3 regions of the Enterobacter roggenkampii genome follow, and region 3 is predicted to be linked to each of the others. Evidence: predicted binding sites of a transcription regulator. Region 3 holds the regulator's gene; each other region holds the start of a gene.
What was found. The regulator CRP, encoded in region 3, controls carbon source genes, mostly activating them, when cyclic AMP is high. The targets are predictions, from matches to a motif close to ATGTGANNNNNNTCACAT.

Region 1 (5,361 bases), 1.8 Mb from region 3:
CCGGGTGGCGGCTTCGCCTTACCCGGCCTACAAAGTCACCCGTAGGCCCGGTAAGCGAAGCGCCACCGGGCTTTTTTTTAGCCGTCGATACCTTTGCTGCGCAGGTAATCTTCGTAGTTACCGGTGAAGTCCACCACGCGCTCTGGCGTAATCTCGATCACGCGGGTTGCCAGCGAGCTGACGAACTCACGGTCGTGAGAGACGAAGATCAGGGTGCCCTGATACATCTCCAGCGCCATGTTCAGCGATTCGATCGATTCCATGTCCAGGTGGTTAGTCGGTTCGTCCATCACCAGGATGTTTGGTTTTTCCATCATCAGCTTGCCGAACAGCATGCGGCCTTTCTCGCCACCGGAGAGCACTTTAGCAGGCTTTTTGATGTCGTCCTGGCTGAACAGCAGACGGCCCAGGATGCTGCGCACCGCCTGCTCGTCGTCGCCTTCCTGCTTCCACTGGCTCATCCAGTCGAAGACGGTGAGGTCATTTTCGAATTCGTACTCATGATCCTGCGCGTAGTAGCCAATCTGCGCGTTCTCGGACCATTTCACGGTGCCGTTGTCCGGCTGCAGTTCGCCGACCAGGGTTTTCAGCATGGTGGATTTACCCACGCCGTTGGCGCCCAGAATGGCAATCTTCTCGCCCACTTCCAGCAGCAGGTTGAAGTTTTTAAACAGCGGGCCTTCATCGAAGCCTTTGGTAAGGGCCTCCACTTCCAGCGCGTTACGGAACAGCTTCTTGTCCTGCTCGAAGCGGATGAACGGGTTCTGACGGCTGGAGGCTTTAACCTCTTCCAGCTTGATTTTGTCGATCTGACGCGCGCGCGAGGTCGCCTGACGCGACTTAGAGGCGTTAGCGCTGAAGCGGCTAACAAAGGACTGCAGGTCCGCAATCTGCGCTTTCTTCTTGGCATTGTCCGCCAGCAGACGCTCGCGCGCCTGGGTGGCCGCCGTCATGTATTCGTCGTAGTTGCCCGGATAGACGCGCAGCTCGCCGTAGTCCAGATCCGCCATGTGCGTACAGACCATGTTCAGGAAGTGACGGTCGTGCGAGATGATGATCATGGTGCTGTCGCGGTCGTTGAGCGTCTGCTCCAGCCAGCGGATGGTGTCGATGTCCAGGTTGTTCGTCGGTTCGTCGAGCAGCAGGATGTCCGGGTTAGAGAACAGCGCCTGAGCCAGCAGCACACGCAGCTTCCAGCCTGGCGCGACTTCGCTCATCGGGCCGTAATGCTGTTCAACCGGAATGCCGACGCCCAGCAGCAGCTCGCCCGCACGCGCTTCCGCAGAGTAACCGTCCATCTCGCCGTACTGCGTTTCCAGATCGGCCACCTTATAGCCATCTTCTTCGCTCATTTCGGCCAGCGCGTAGATGCGATCGCGCTCCTGCTTCACTTCCCACAGCTCCGCGTGCCCCATGATCACGGTGTCCAGCACGGTGAACTCTTCGAAGGCGAACTGATCCTGACGCAGCTTACCGATACGCTCGTTAGGGTCGAGCGAGACGTTGCCGAGGGTCGGCTCCAGATCGCCGCCAAGGATCTTCATGAAGGTGGATTTTCCGCTACCGTTGGCGCCAATCAGGCCGTAACGGTTGCCGCCGCCAAATTTGACGGAAATGTTTTCGAACAGCGGCTTACTGCCAAACTGCATAGTGACGTTGCTGGTAACTAACACGGGGAGATTCCTGCGAAAAGTGTGATAAACACGGCATTATGCCACAATTCCGAATTGAGATCCCGTGTTGCGGCAATCCACTAAACTTTAACAAAATCGAAAAAAATGTGATTTCGTACACATCTGAATTCCCTGTTAGCGGGAATGCACATATAATGCGCTCCCATCACAGATTCAGACTTATCAACTCATCGCCTGAATGGCTTAGATACCTCGCACAACATGAACATGAAATTAACAGCGCTTTTTGCGGCGGCGTTAGCCGTAGTAGGTTTTTGTAAGACCGCGTCTGCGGTGACGTATCCCCTGCCGACCGACGGAAGCCGTCTGGTGGGTCAAAACCAGGTGGTGACGGTGCCTGAGGGTAACTCTCAGCCGCTGGAGTATTTCGCCGCGCAGTACCAGCTGGGCCTGTCTAACATGCTGGAAGCGAACCCGGGCGTTGACCCGTATCTGCCAAAAGCAGGTACCGTGCTGAATATTCCTCAGCAGCTGATCCTGCCGGATACCGTTCATGAAGGTATCGTGATCAACAGCGCCGAAATGCGTCTGTATTACTACCCGAAAGGCACCAACACCGTTATCGTGCTGCCAATCGGTATCGGCCAGCTGGGTAAAGACACCCCGCTGAACTGGACCACCAAAGTTGAACGTAAGAAAGCGGGCCCAACCTGGACCCCAACCGCCAAAATGCACGCGGAATACATCGCTGCGGGCGAACCGCTGCCAGCCGTTGTGCCAGCCGGCCCGGATAACCCGATGGGTCTGTATGCCCTGTACATTGGTCGTCTGTACGCGATTCACGGCACCAACGCCAACTTCGGTATCGGTCTGCGCGTAAGCCACGGCTGCGTGCGTCTGCGTAACGACGATATCAAGTTCCTGTTCGAAAACGTGCCGGTCGGTACGCGCGTGCAGTTCATCAACGAACCGGTGAAAGCGACGTCTGAGCCAGACGGCAGCCGCTACATCGAAGTGCACAACCCGCTGTCCACCAGCGAAGACCAGATCAACAACAACGAGATCGTGCCGATTACGCTGAACAGCGCGGTGCAGTCCGTGACCTCTCAGCCTGACGTGGAAACCACCATCGTCGACCAGGCGATTCAGAACCGTTCCGGTATGCCGGTGCGTCTGAATTAATCACGCGCATTAAAAAAGCGGGCTTCAAGGCCCGCTTTTTTTTATCCGTTATTCACGATAACAATCCCGCCGTGGTCGTACCGATAGTGGCAGTGGGCATACTCCAGCGCGGTGCCGTCCTCCAGATAAATGACCTGCTCCACCTCCAGCACCGGATCGGTTTCCTCACAGACCAGATGCTCCCTGTCCAGCGCGCTGGGCTTAAGCGCCCGCACCACCCGATATGACCCCATAATTTTCAGCCCCAGGGTTTCCTGAACGTACTGAAACACCGAACCTTCAAGATGGCTTTTCGTCAGGCCCGGCACCAGATTCATCGGCATCACCGTGGAATCCAGCGACATGGGTTCGCCGTTTAATAAGCGCAGACGAATAAAGTCATAGACGGGCGCATCGGCGTTAATCATCAGCGACGCCTGCTCTTTTTCGTTCGGGAAGCGCAGTTCAAAATGCACCACCTGGCTGGTAACCGTGCCCAGATGTTCCCAGGTTTTGGTGGCACCGAAATAGTCGCTGCCGGAGAGATCCCACTGCGAGAGCTGGAGGAAGTTTTTGCGGATGAACGTCCCTTGCCCCTGGCGGGTGTAGACCAGCCCTTCGACGATCAGCTGACGCATCGCCTGCTGGATGGTCATCCGGCTGGTGCTGAACTCCGCCGCCAGCGCAAACTGGTCCGGGAGCGGTTCATTGGCGGCGTACTGCTGGCTGATAATGCGTTTCTTGATTTCCCGCGCTATGGTGATGTACTTCGCCGCCATCGTCCTTCCTTACAGTTAGTTTTCTATCCCGCTGTTTTTCAACGCCACTCGCTCGGCAATCTTGAGGAAAGGCAGGTAGAAGAATACACCAAATACAATGATTGCCAACTGCACTACCACCGCCCGCCAGTCCCCTGCCGTCGCCAGCCAGGCGCTGAGAATCGGCGGCGTGGTCCACGGGATCATCACCACGCAGCGCGACATGAATCCCAGCGTGGTACAAAGCCAGGCGAAGTAAATGCCGATGGCGGGCAACAGCACAAACGGGATCATTAGCGGCAGGTTAAAGACAATCGGCAGGCCGAAGATCACCGGCTCGTTGATGTTGAATAAGCCCGGCGCCAGCGACAGACGCGCTACCTGCTTCGCCGACTGCTGTCGGGAGAAGATAAAGATGGCGATCAGCAGCGAGATCGTGCTGCCGGTTCCGCCCACCATGCCAAACGTCGGCACGAAGATGTTGTTGATGATGTGCGGAATGGGCTGGCCGTTGGCGAAGGCCAGCATGTTCTCGTTGGTGTTGATCAGCAGAAACGGCTCCAGCACCACGCTGTTGACCACCGACTGATGGATACCGAGCGTGAACAGAAAGTTGCCGAAACTGTAGATGAAAATCGTCCCCGGCAGGCTGGTGTTGATCAGCCGCAGCGGCTGCTGGATAAAGGTGGTAATGAGATGGATCAGATCCGTGTGCAGCACGTTTGCCAGCACGGCCGCCAGCACCGCGAACAGGGAGAGCGTGAGGATCGTCGGGATCAGCGCGGTAAAGGATTTGCTGACCGCTGGGGGCACATTTTCCCCGAGCGATATGTGCAGCGCCTTCAGGCGCGAAATCGCGATAAACACTTCCGTTGAGAGCAGCCCAATCAGCACCCCGGCGAAAATCCCGGTGGAGCCGATATTGGCGAAGGTCAGCACCTGCGTGACGTTCACCGCAGCGTCGCTGCCAACGGGCGTAACCTGTAAGCGCATCGGCATCATGATGATAAAACTGCTGACGGCGATAACCACTGCCGAAACCGGGTTGTCGAAATCTTTGTTGCGCGCCAGTGACCAGGCGATCATCGGGGCCAGCAGCAGCGCGGCGATGTTAAGCGTGCCGTTGATAATCGCCTCGCCCCACACTTTGAAGTGTGCCAGCGTATCGCCGTGAAAAATCCACGGAAACACCACATTGTTCACCAGCACCGCCAGGCCAGCGAGGATGAAAATCGGCATCACCGTGGCGAAGGCGTCGCGCAGGGAGCGCAGGTGCACCTGGTTTGCCAGGCGCGCCGAGAACTCGACAAACTTATCGACAAAGGACTGCATATGCGGTGTGATTTTTGTTTCAGACATAGCGGATAGTTCCCATCAATCAGTCACAAAAACGGCCCGGCAGCGTACGGCTTACATCTCGCGTCCGTTGGTATGGATAACCTGTTTTAACCACGCGTAGCTCTTCTTCGGCACGCGCCTGAGGTCTTTCAGGTCGTGGTTTTCCCGGTTGACGTAGACCACGCCGTAGCGCTTACGCATGTCGCCCTGGGAGCTGAGAATGTCGATTAACCCCCAGCCGAGGTAGCCCATGACCTCTGCCCCATCCTCGAATATCGCCGCTTTCATCGCCTCGATGTGCGCCCGGTGGTAGTCGATGCGGTAGGTATCCTCGATGGGGTTGACGCCATCCCAGGACTCAATCACGCCAATGCCGTTTTCAATCGGGAACACCGGCATGCGCCAGTCGTTGGCGTAGCGGGTAATGATGGTGCGAAAACCGAGCGGGTCGATCTGCCAGTTCCACTCGG
Region 2 (5,361 bases), 2.1 Mb from region 3:
TTTTTTAAGGTGTTTCAAATCATAGGGATAACTTCCTGTTATCTTTTCAGAAGGAAAATAATCGTTACGTTGCGCCCATGGCTGAATGTCACACTTTCCCCCTATAATTGCTGTGTTAAATATGGATAAGGACGACAACGCACTATGTTGGATTTGATTAAAGCAATCAGCCTTGGGCTGGTGGTCTTGCTGCCGTTGGCTAACCCGTTAACGACGGTGGCGCTTTTCCTCGGGCTGGCAGGGAACATGAACAGCGCCGAGCGCAATCATCAGTCGATGATGGCCTCGGTGTATGTGTTTGCCATCATGATGGTGGCTTACTACGCCGGGCAACTGGTGATGAATACCTTCGGGATTTCCATCCCCGGCCTGCGCATCGCCGGGGGGCTGATCGTGGCCTTTATCGGTTTCCGCATGCTGTTCCCGGCGCAAAAAGCGCATGAATCGCCGGAAGCGACCAGCAAATCGGAAGAGCTGGAAACCGAACCGAGCGCGAATATCGCCTTCGTGCCGATTGCCATGCCGAGCACGGCGGGGCCGGGGACCATCGCGATGATCATCAGCTCCGCGTCGACGGTGCGTGACAGCGCAACCTTCCCGGACTGGGTGCTGACGGTGGCACCGCCGCTGATTTTTGCGATTATCGGGATTATCGTGTGGGCATCGCTGCGCAGCTCCGGCGCCATCATGCGCTGGGTAGGCAAGGGCGGTATCGAGGCGATTTCCCGCCTGATGGGCTTCTTACTGGTCTGTATGGGCGTGCAGTTTATTATTAACGGCGTGCTGGAGATTATTAAGACCTATCATTAAGTTCATTGCCGGGTGGCGCTGCGCTTACCCGGCATATAAAACATTTATTAGATGAATATAAATCAATTCTGAAAAAATAACTTTTTAATTTAATCTGGGTCAAATAAGCACCACCAAGCTTGTTGCTTGTTAGCTCTTAAAGTAATGTACTGCACTCATTTCACTTAAGGATATTGTCATGCGTGCAAAACACTGTTTTCTCGTACTGAGTACGTTGCTGTTTTCATTTAATGCCACTGCCGGTTTGTTCGATTCTGCGCCCGAATTTAAATGTGGTCGTGAGGATGCCATTGCTGCTATGCAATCTAAAATCAGAGATGATGCAATGAGTAAATTGCAGGAAATGTATCTGGCAACGCCTTCGCAATTTTATGGAAAACCGCTTAAATCTTACCTGGAAAAAGCACAGCAAATAACTATTCAGTTGGAAAATGTCACAACGACACCGTTTGATAAAAATGATTCAAACCGCAGTTGTACCGCTAAGGTGACCCTCACCATGCCAACGGAAATTCTTGGGTTTATTGCATCCTATCCTCAGAAGTTAGGTGGGATAAATCAAGGGGGCGGCAAGGTGCTTAACAATAGTGTTCAATGGGAGAAGTTTGTTTATTTATTATCTCTGGCAGACAATGGCAAAGATATTTCTGCATCCTATGAATATTCTGGTAGGGATTATATTTCTCAGTCGCTGGCCGCTATGACTATGCTGGCAATGAATAAATCCGAACTTGAGAAAGCCGATCTCGATAACAAATTAAACAATGCCATATTTGCCTATTCAGAAAACGATGGTCAGTTAAATAATCTCTGGAAATCGCTTCCAGAGTCTGTCAGAGCCTCTATGAAAAAAGAACAGAATCTCTGGATTAACGAGAAGGCTAAAAGATGCGGGAAGATCAGTGATGCGTCTTCTACTGCCACGCCTGTTGAGACAAGAATCAAGATCTATCAGTGCCAGTCTGAAAGAACCTTTGAAAGATTTATCTATCTGGGTGGAGATGAAGAACGACAGTATTAATGCAAATGCTGTGGGTCAATCCGACCTGCTGATCTTGTAGGCCGGGTAAGGCGTAGCCGCCACCCGGCACAAACAAACCTCACCCGTGCTGCCCCTGTTCCTCCAGCGCCACCGGCCACTTACGGAAGATAAGCACGGACCAGATCAGCGCCATCAGCGCCGGAATGGCACCCAGATAGCCAATCGCCGACATCGACACGTGCAGGATGACCTGGTTTCCCACCAGCGCACCCGCGCCAATCCCCAGATTGAAAATTCCCGAGAACAGCGACATGGCGACGTCCGTCGCATCCGGCGCCAGGGCCAGCACCTTCACCTGCATGCCCAGGCCAATAATCATGATCGCCACGCCCCAGAACAGGCTGAGGATCGCCAGATGGCTTTCACTGCCCGCGGCGGGCATCAGCAACAGCAGACAGGCCAGCAGCAGGCCTATAGCGCTGCTCACCAGCGAGGAGGCGTGCCGGTTACCCAGCTTGCCGAACAGCACGCTGCCAATAATCCCCGCGCCGCCGAGGATCAGCAGTAAGACGGTGGCAAAGTTGGCGCTAAAGCCCGCCACCACCTGCACAAACGGTTCAATGTAGCTGTACGCCGTGTAATGGGCCGTTACCACAATGGCGGTCAGCAGGTAGATGCTCAGCAGCGCAGGGCGACGCATCAGCAGCGGCAGGCTTTTCAGCGAGCCGGAATGTTCGCTCGGCAGCGCGGGCAGCAGCTTAATCAGACACACCAGCGTCACCAGCGCGCCCATGCCGATGGCGAAGAAGGTGGTACGCCAGCCGAAGTATTGCCCCACGATGCGGCCAATCGGCAGGCCCAGCACCATCGCCAATGCGGTACCGGTAGCAATCAGGCTTAGCGCCTGCGCGCGTTTACCCGCCGGTGCCAGGCGAATCGCCAGCGACGCGGTGATCGACCAGAACACCGCATGGGCAAAGGCGATACCGACGCGGCTGATGACCAGCACCGTAAAATTCCACGCCATAAACGACAGCACGTGGCTCGCGATGAACAAGACAAACAGACCGATCAGCAGCCTGCGCCGCTCTATCTGGCTGGTCAGCAGCATGAACGGCAGGGACATCAGCGCCACCACCCAGGCGTAAATGGTCAACATAATGCCCACCTGCGCCGTTTCCATCTGGAAACTGTCAGCGATGTCAGACAACAGCCCAACCGGCACAAATTCTGTGGTGTTAAAAATAAACGCGGCAATGGCCAGCGTGACCACGCGTAGCCACGCAACCCTGCGGGAAACTGTGTTCGTTGTCATAGGGATGTCGGAGATTCGTTGCTGAAAAGAAGAGGAGACGATCTTAAAACGTTGAATGGCGAAAACTCAACCATTATGTGACGCAGATCTCAATATTTACCTTATGAAAGCGGTAGCCGGGAGCGCTGTTTTCATTGAATATAAAAGAACAACACAATAAAAACAGGCGGTAAGACAATGCAGGAGATTGATTTTTATCTGGTCGATGCGTTCAGCAATACCACGTTTGGCGGCAACCCGGCCGCCGTTTGTCCGCTCAAGGAATGGTTACCCGATGAGACCTTGCTGAAAATGGCACAGCAGCATAATCAGTCGGAAACGGCCTTTTTCGTCTGCACTAAAGGAGGCATTGAGCTACGCTGGTTTACCACGCTTACCGAAGTCAATCTCTGCGGCCACGCCACCCTTGCCGCCGCGTACGTTCTGTTTAATGAACTGGATTATCCCGACTCGCGGATCCACTTTGATACCGCCTCTGGCCGCCTGACGGTCAGCCGGGAGGGGGAGTGGATGACGCTGGACTTCCCGGCATGTCCAAGCCAAGAAGAGACGCCGCCGCCGGAGATGCTCTCGGCGCTCGGTATCCGTCATTACGTTGCAGCCCGCAAAGGGCGCGCCTGGCTGATCGTGCTGGATAATCGCCAGCAGGTTGAAGCACTCGCGCCACGCTTTTCGGCGATGACGCCGGGCGAGCATAAGGTGAGCGTGACGGCACGGGGTGAGGGGGAATACGATTTTGTCAGCCGCTTTTTCTCCCCCGGGGTATCCGTTCCGGAAGACCCGGTCACCGGCTCCGCGCACACCATGCTGATCCCATACTGGGGTGAACGGTTGGGGAAAACAGCCATGCTTGCCCGTCAGCTTTCCGCGCGCGGCGGCGACGTGCGCTGTGAGCTGAAAGGCTCGCGCGTGCTGATGAGCGGACAGGCTTCACTTTATCTGAAAGGCACAGTTTTTCTGCGCTAATAACCCATAACAAGAGAGGAAGAGACAATGCAGGAAATTGATTTTTATCTGGTGGATGCCTTCAGCGACAAAACCTTTGGCGGCAACGCGGCAGCGGTATGTCCTCTGGAAGCGTGGCTGCCGGACGAGACGCTGCTCAAAATGGCGCAGCAGCATAACCAGTCTGAGACCGCCTTTTTTGTACGCACCGACGGTGGGTTTGAACTGCGCTGGTTTACCACGCTCGATGAAATTAACCTGTGCGGCCATGCTACGCTTGCCGCATCGCACGTTATTTTCGAATACCTTGACTATCCGCACACTGAAATTACCTTCACCACGCGCTTCGTGGGCGAACTGACGGTGAAACGCAGCGGCGACTGGCTGACGCTGAACTTCCCCGCGTGGTCAACCGAGGTGGTCGAGAACCCACCTGCGCTGCTGTTTAGCGCGCTGGGCATCACAGAGGCAAAAGAGGTGCGCGTCGGACGTGATTACCTGGTGGTGCTGGAGAGCCAGCAGCAGGTGGAAGCGTTAACGCCGGATATTGGGGCGATGATCCCGCTGGATAAAATGGTCTGCGTGACGGCGCCGGGCGAAAAATATGACTTCGTCAGCCGCTTCTTCTGCCCGGGGGAAGGGGTGCCGGAAGATCCGGTTACCGGATCCGCCCACAGCATGCTGATCCCTTACTGGAGCGAAAAGCTGGGTAAAACGTCACTTTATGCCCACCAGGGGGCGCACCGTGGCGGGGATCTGCGCTGCGAAATGAAGGGCGACCGCGTGCTGATTGGCGGTCAGGCCACCCTGTACCTGAAAGGGAAAATCTTTTTGCGCTAACGGAGCGGTACGATAAGTTAATTGTATGAAGCACCCCGGCAGGCCTGCGCTATGTTGACATTTAGCCTCACAAAAAAAGCAAGGAGCCTGCCATGTATTCCATTACCTCTGAATCTGCACGTCACCCGGACATTCTCAGCCTGATCGCGGCGCTGGACCGCTATCAGAGCGAACTCTATCCCGCCGAAAGCAATCATCTGATCGATCTGGCTGCGCTGCCGGAAACGTCGCTGATCCTGATGGTCATTCGCGACCAGCAGCTTCAGGCCGTTGGTTGTGGCGCCATCGTGCTCAACGGCGACGGTACGGGGGAGATGAAGCGGGTCTATATCGATCCGGCCCATCGTGGGCAGCACCTTGGGGAGACGCTATTGGCCGCCCTGGAAGATGAGGCCCTGAGCCGTCATTGCCATACGGTACGGCTGGAGACGGGCATCAAGCAGCGCGCCGCGGTGCGTCTTTATGAACA
Region 3 (5,361 bases):
AGGTGAATCATTAGCCTGAGAGTAATAATCAAGGTAAATATTTGTGATCGGGATCAGTTCATGTTTCGGAAAACCAGGCTAAACGGGGTACAATTCGGAAAGTATCGTTAATTTCCGACAAGAATCAGCATCGCGCTTATGACCCAAATCATTCCATCAGGCTTCGAGATTGCAGCCGAAGACAGCACTGAGTTCGTGCCTATGCGCGGCGTCGCCAATCGCCATTTGCAGACCATGCTGCCGCGACTGATCCGCCGCAAGGTTCAGTTCACCCCACACTGGCAGCGGCTAGATCTGCCAGACGGTGACTTTCTGGATCTCGCCTGGAGCGAAGCGCCGGATCAGGCTCGACATAAGCCGCGGCTGGTGGTTTTTCACGGTCTGGAAGGCAGCCTGCACAGCCCGTATGCACACGGGCTCATTGAGGCGGCCAAAGCGCGCGGCTGGCTCGGCGTGGTGATGCATTTTCGCGGCTGCAGCGGCGAGCCGAACCGGCAGAAGCGTATCTATCACTCGGGTGAAACAGAAGACGGCACGTGGTTTTTACACTGGCTGCGGGACAACTTTGGCACCGTGCCCACCGCGGCCGTAGGCTACTCGTTGGGCGGAAATATGCTGGCCTGCCTGTTAGCTAAAGAAGGGGAAAGCGTCCCGCTGGATGCCGCCGTCATCGTCTCCGCCCCGTTCATGCTGGAGCAGTGCAGCTACCACATGGATAAAGGCTTTTCCCGCGTCTATCAGCGCTACCTGCTCAACCTGCTGAAGGCCAACGCGGCGCGTAAGCTGAAGGCCTACCCGGACACCCTCCCGGTCAGCCTGCGCCAGCTGAAAAAAGTGCGCCGCATACGCGAATTCGACGATCTGATCACCGCGAAAATTCACGGCTTCGCCGATGCAATTGACTATTATCGTCAATGCAGCGCCATGCCGCTGCTCAGCAAGATCACGCAGCCAACGCTGATCATTCACGCCAAAGATGACCCTTTTATGGATCATCACTCGATTCCCGCTCAGGAATTCCTGCCCGACAACGTTCACTATCAGTTGACCGAGCACGGCGGCCACGTCGGGTTTATCGGCGGCACGCTGCGCCGCCCGAAAATGTGGCTTGAGACGCGTATTCCTGACTGGCTAACCCCTTATCTGGACGGTGCAACATGATTATTCCCTGGCAGGATCTGGCTCCCGAAACGCTCGATAATCTGATTGAAAGCTTTGTATTACGCGAAGGCACCGATTATGGTGAACAGGAACGCTCGCTTGAGCAAAAGGTCAACGATGTAAAGCGCCAGCTGAAAAGCGGCGACGTGGTGCTGGTGTGGTCAGAACTGCATGAGACGGTCAATATCATGCCCCGCAACGCGTTTCACGGCTGATCTTCCACCCTTTTCAGTCAGGGAGTTGCTATGTCTGCCAGACATCCGGTTATTGCCGTTACGGGGTCGAGTGGTGCGGGAACCACCACCACCAGCCTCGCATTTCGCAAGATTTTCGCCCAGCTGAATCTCCGTGCGGCGGAGGTCGAAGGCGACAGCTTTCACCGCTACACGCGCCCGGAGATGGACATGGCCATCCGTAAGGCGCGCGATCTGGGTAAACACATCAGCTACTTCGGTCCGGAAGCCAATGACTTCGGCCTGCTGGAACAAACCTTTATTGAGTACGGCCAGAGCGGTAAAGGGCAGTCCCGCAAGTATCTGCATACCTATGATGAAGCCGTTCCCTGGAATCAGGTGCCTGGCACCTTTACCCCCTGGCAGCCCCTGCCGGAACCTACCGACGTGCTGTTCTACGAAGGATTACACGGCGGCGTGGTCACGCCGCAGCACGACGTGGCGCGCCACGTGGATCTGCTGGTTGGCGTGGTGCCTATCGTTAACCTGGAGTGGATCCAGAAGCTGACGCGTGACATGAGCGAGCGCGGCCACTCGCGCGAAGCAGTGATGGATTCGGTGGTGCGCTCCATGGAAGACTACATCAACTTCCTGACGCCGCAGTTTTCCCGCACCCATATCAACTTCCAGCGCGTGCCGACGGTGGACACCTCCAACCCGTTCGCGGCCAAAAGTATCCCATCCCTGGATGAGAGCTTTGTGGTGATCCATTTCCGCAATCTCGAAGGCATTGACTACCCCTGGCTGCTGGCGATGCTGCAGGGCTCGTTTATTTCTCACATGAATACATTAGTCGTACCGGGCGGAAAAATGGGGCTGGCGATGGAGCTCATCATGACGCCGCTGGTGGAGCGACTGATGGAAGGGAAACAGATCGCGTGAGTTTTTTGCCCGGGGCGCTGCGCTTACCGGGCCAACGGTCGTGCTTTTGTAGGGCGGGTCAGCGAAGCGCCACCCGCCAAAACATTAAGCCTCGATCACTTCATACGAATGGGTGATGTTTACCGCTTTCTCCAGCATTAACGCCACAGAGCAGTACTTCTCCGCAGACAGGTCCACCGCACGTGAAACCGCCGCGTCTTTCAGTTCTTTACCGGTGACCACAAAGTGCAGATTGATGTGGGTGAACAGGCGTGGCGCCTCTTCGCGGCGTTCTGACGTGAGTTTGACCTCACAATCCGTCACGTCATGACGGCCTTTTTGCAGAATCGACACCACGTCAATGGCACTGCATCCCCCTGCCGCCATCAGCACCATTTCCATTGGGCTGGGCGCTTTATCGCCGGAGTTACCATCCATCAAAATCTGATGTCCTGACGCGGACTCGCCCAGGAACGTTAAACCTTCAACCCACTTCACGCGCGCTTGCATATTCTTAAACTCCAACGTTGCATTTTTGGTGACAGATTACGCGTGCGTTACATTTCTCGCAATGGAAGGCGACCTGCATCATGCTGAAGCGAGACACCAGGAGACACGCGGCGAAAGCTATGCTAAAACACTCAGGATGCTACAGTAATACATTGACGTTACACATGTATGCAGAGGACATCAAACTTTACTGGCTGCGAAACGTTACGGTAGCCGACTTCCCAGGGTATGGGTAAGAATTCGATTGCAACCCCAGAGTCCGGATGCATCTGATGACTCTGGTGACAGCTTATAACAGAGGATAACAGCGCATGGTGCTTGGCAAACCGCAAACAGACCCGACTCTCGAATGGTTCTTGTCTCATTGCCACATTCATAAGTACCCATCAAAGAGCACGCTGATTCACCAGGGTGAAAAAGCGGAAACGTTGTATTACATCGTTAAAGGCTCGGTGGCAGTGCTGATCAAAGATGAAGAAGGGAAAGAGATGATCCTTTCTTATCTGAACCAGGGCGATTTCATCGGTGAACTGGGCCTGTTTGAAGAGGGCCAGGAACGTAGCGCCTGGGTTCGTGCAAAGACAGCATGTGAAGTGGCTGAAATTTCTTACAAGAAGTTCCGTCAGCTGATTCAGGTTAACCCTGACATTCTGATGCGTCTCTCTTCCCAGATGGCGCGCCGTCTGCAGGTCACCTCAGAGAAAGTGGGCAACCTCGCCTTCCTGGACGTGACGGGCCGCATCGCACAAACTCTGCTGAACCTGGCGAAACAGCCGGACGCCATGACCCATCCGGACGGCATGCAAATTAAAATTACCCGTCAGGAAATTGGTCAGATCGTCGGTTGCTCCCGTGAAACAGTGGGCCGTATCCTGAAAATGCTGGAAGATCAAAACCTGATCTCCGCCCACGGTAAAACCATCGTGGTTTACGGAACGCGTTAATTCCGCTTAAACGGCGTGCCATCGCAAGGTGTCACGCCGTTTTTGTCTCTACTCCTCATGTGGCGCAGGCTGATCTATCACCCGGAAGTTAACTACGCACTGCGACAAACGCTGGTGTTGTGTCTACCCGTGGCCATCGGCCTGATCCTCGGACACCTTCAGCAAGGCCTGCTCTTTTCCCTCGTGCCCGCCTGCTGCAACATTGCTGGCCTGGACACACCGCATAAGCGCTTTTTCAAACGTCTGATCGTGGGCGGCTGCCTGTTTGCTGGCTGTAGCCTTGCCGTACAGCTTTTACTGGCCCGGGATATCCCGCTGCCGCTGATCCTGACGGTGCTGGCGATGACGCTCGGCGTCACGGCGGAAATCAGCTCGCTGCACGCCCGCCTGCTACCCGCCTCGCTGATTGCGGCCATCTTCACGCTGAGCCTCGCCGGGAATATGCCGGTGTGGGAGCCGCTGCTGATCTACGCGCTGGGGACACTGTGGTACGGGCTGTTTAACTGGTTCTGGTTCTGGCTGTGGCGGGAACAGCCGCTGCGCGAATCCCTGAGCCTGCTCTATGTGCAGTTGGCGGAATACTGCGAAGCCAAATACACCCTGCTCACCCAGCATACCGATCCGGAAAAAGCCTTACCGCCGCTGCTGACGCGCCAGCAGAAGGTGGTGGATCTGATAAGCCAGTGCTATCAGCAGCTGCATATGCTCGCCGCCAACAAGAACCACGAATACAAACGGCTGCTGCGCACCTTCCAGGTAGGCCTGGATCTGCAGGAGCATATCTCCGTTAGCCTGCACCACCCGCAGGAGGTGCAAAAGCTGGTTGAGCGCAGCCACGCCGAAGCGGTGATCCGCTGGAACGCGCAGACCGTCTCGGCACGCCTGCGCGTGCTGGCTGACGATATTCTCTACCACCGCTATCCCACGCGCTTTAATATGGAAAAACAGCTCGGCGCGCTGGAGAAAATCGCCCGTCAGCATCCGGATAACCCGGTCGGCCAGTTTGCCGCCTGGCACTTCAGCCGCATCGCCCGCGTGCTGCGCACCCAGCGCCCGCTTTATTCCCGCGACCTGATGGCGGATAAACAAAAACGGCTTCCCCTGTTGCCCGCGCTCAAAAGCTATCTGTCTCTCAAATCGTCCGCCCTGCGCAATGCCGCACGAATTAGCGTGATGCTCAGTATCGCCAGCCTGATGGGCATGGCGCTGCATCTGCCGAAGCCCTACTGGATCTTAATGACCGTGCTGTTCGTCACCCAGAACGGCTACGGCGCCACGCGGGTGCGTATTCTGCACCGGGCGGGCGGCACCATGGCCGGGCTGATCATTGCAGGCGTAACGCTGCACTTCCACGTGCCGGAAGGCTATACCCTGGCAGGCATGCTGGCGATCACGCTGGTGAGCTACCTGATTATCCGCAAAAATTACGGCTGGGCGATGGTGGGCTTTACGGTGACGGCGGTATACACCCTGCAGCTGCTTACGCTGAACGGCGAACAGTTTATTGTCGCCAGGCTGATTGATACCCTGATCGGCTGCCTGATTGCCTTCGGCGGCATGGTCTGGCTGTGGCCGCAGTGGCAGAGCGGGCTGCTCAGGCAGAACGCCCACGACGCGCTGGAGGCCGACCAGCAGGCCATTCGCCTCATCCT

Region 1: a site for CRP is predicted at 1,779-1,796, ahead of ldtB (L,D-transpeptidase). Genes of this name have one in related genera too.
Region 2: a site for CRP is predicted at 3,183-3,200, ahead of BFV67_RS10560 (sugar transporter). Genes of this name have one in related genera too.

Annotation. Positions count from the first base shown of each region.
Region 1 is NZ_CP017184.1:1,409,959-1,415,319, reverse strand. It holds gene BFV67_RS06565 (ABC-F family ATPase) at 78-1,673, opposite strand; gene ldtB (L,D-transpeptidase) at 1,896-2,816, shown strand; gene BFV67_RS06555 (GntR family transcriptional regulator) at 2,858-3,574, opposite strand; gene BFV67_RS06550 (PTS sugar transporter subunit IIC) at 3,590-4,912, opposite strand; gene BFV67_RS06545 (glycoside hydrolase family 1 protein) at 4,964-5,361, opposite strand, start outside.
Region 2 is NZ_CP017184.1:2,251,988-2,257,348, forward strand. It holds gene BFV67_RS10550 (MarC family NAAT transporter) at 145-810, shown strand; gene BFV67_RS10555 (lysozyme inhibitor LprI family protein) at 989-1,831, shown strand; gene BFV67_RS10560 (sugar transporter) at 1,911-3,107, opposite strand; gene BFV67_RS10565 (PhzF family phenazine biosynthesis protein) at 3,285-4,073, shown strand; gene BFV67_RS10570 (PhzF family phenazine biosynthesis protein) at 4,101-4,892, shown strand; gene BFV67_RS10575 (GNAT family N-acetyltransferase) at 4,985-5,361, shown strand, end outside.
Region 3 is NZ_CP017184.1:4,319,931-4,325,291, forward strand. It holds gene BFV67_RS20330 (hydrolase) at 139-1,161, shown strand; gene BFV67_RS20335 (YheU family protein) at 1,158-1,376, shown strand; gene BFV67_RS20340 (phosphoribulokinase) at 1,407-2,276, shown strand; gene BFV67_RS20345 (OsmC family protein) at 2,361-2,765, opposite strand; gene crp (cAMP-activated global transcriptional regulator CRP) at 3,077-3,709, shown strand; gene BFV67_RS20355 (YccS/YhfK family putative transporter) at 3,767-5,361, shown strand, end outside.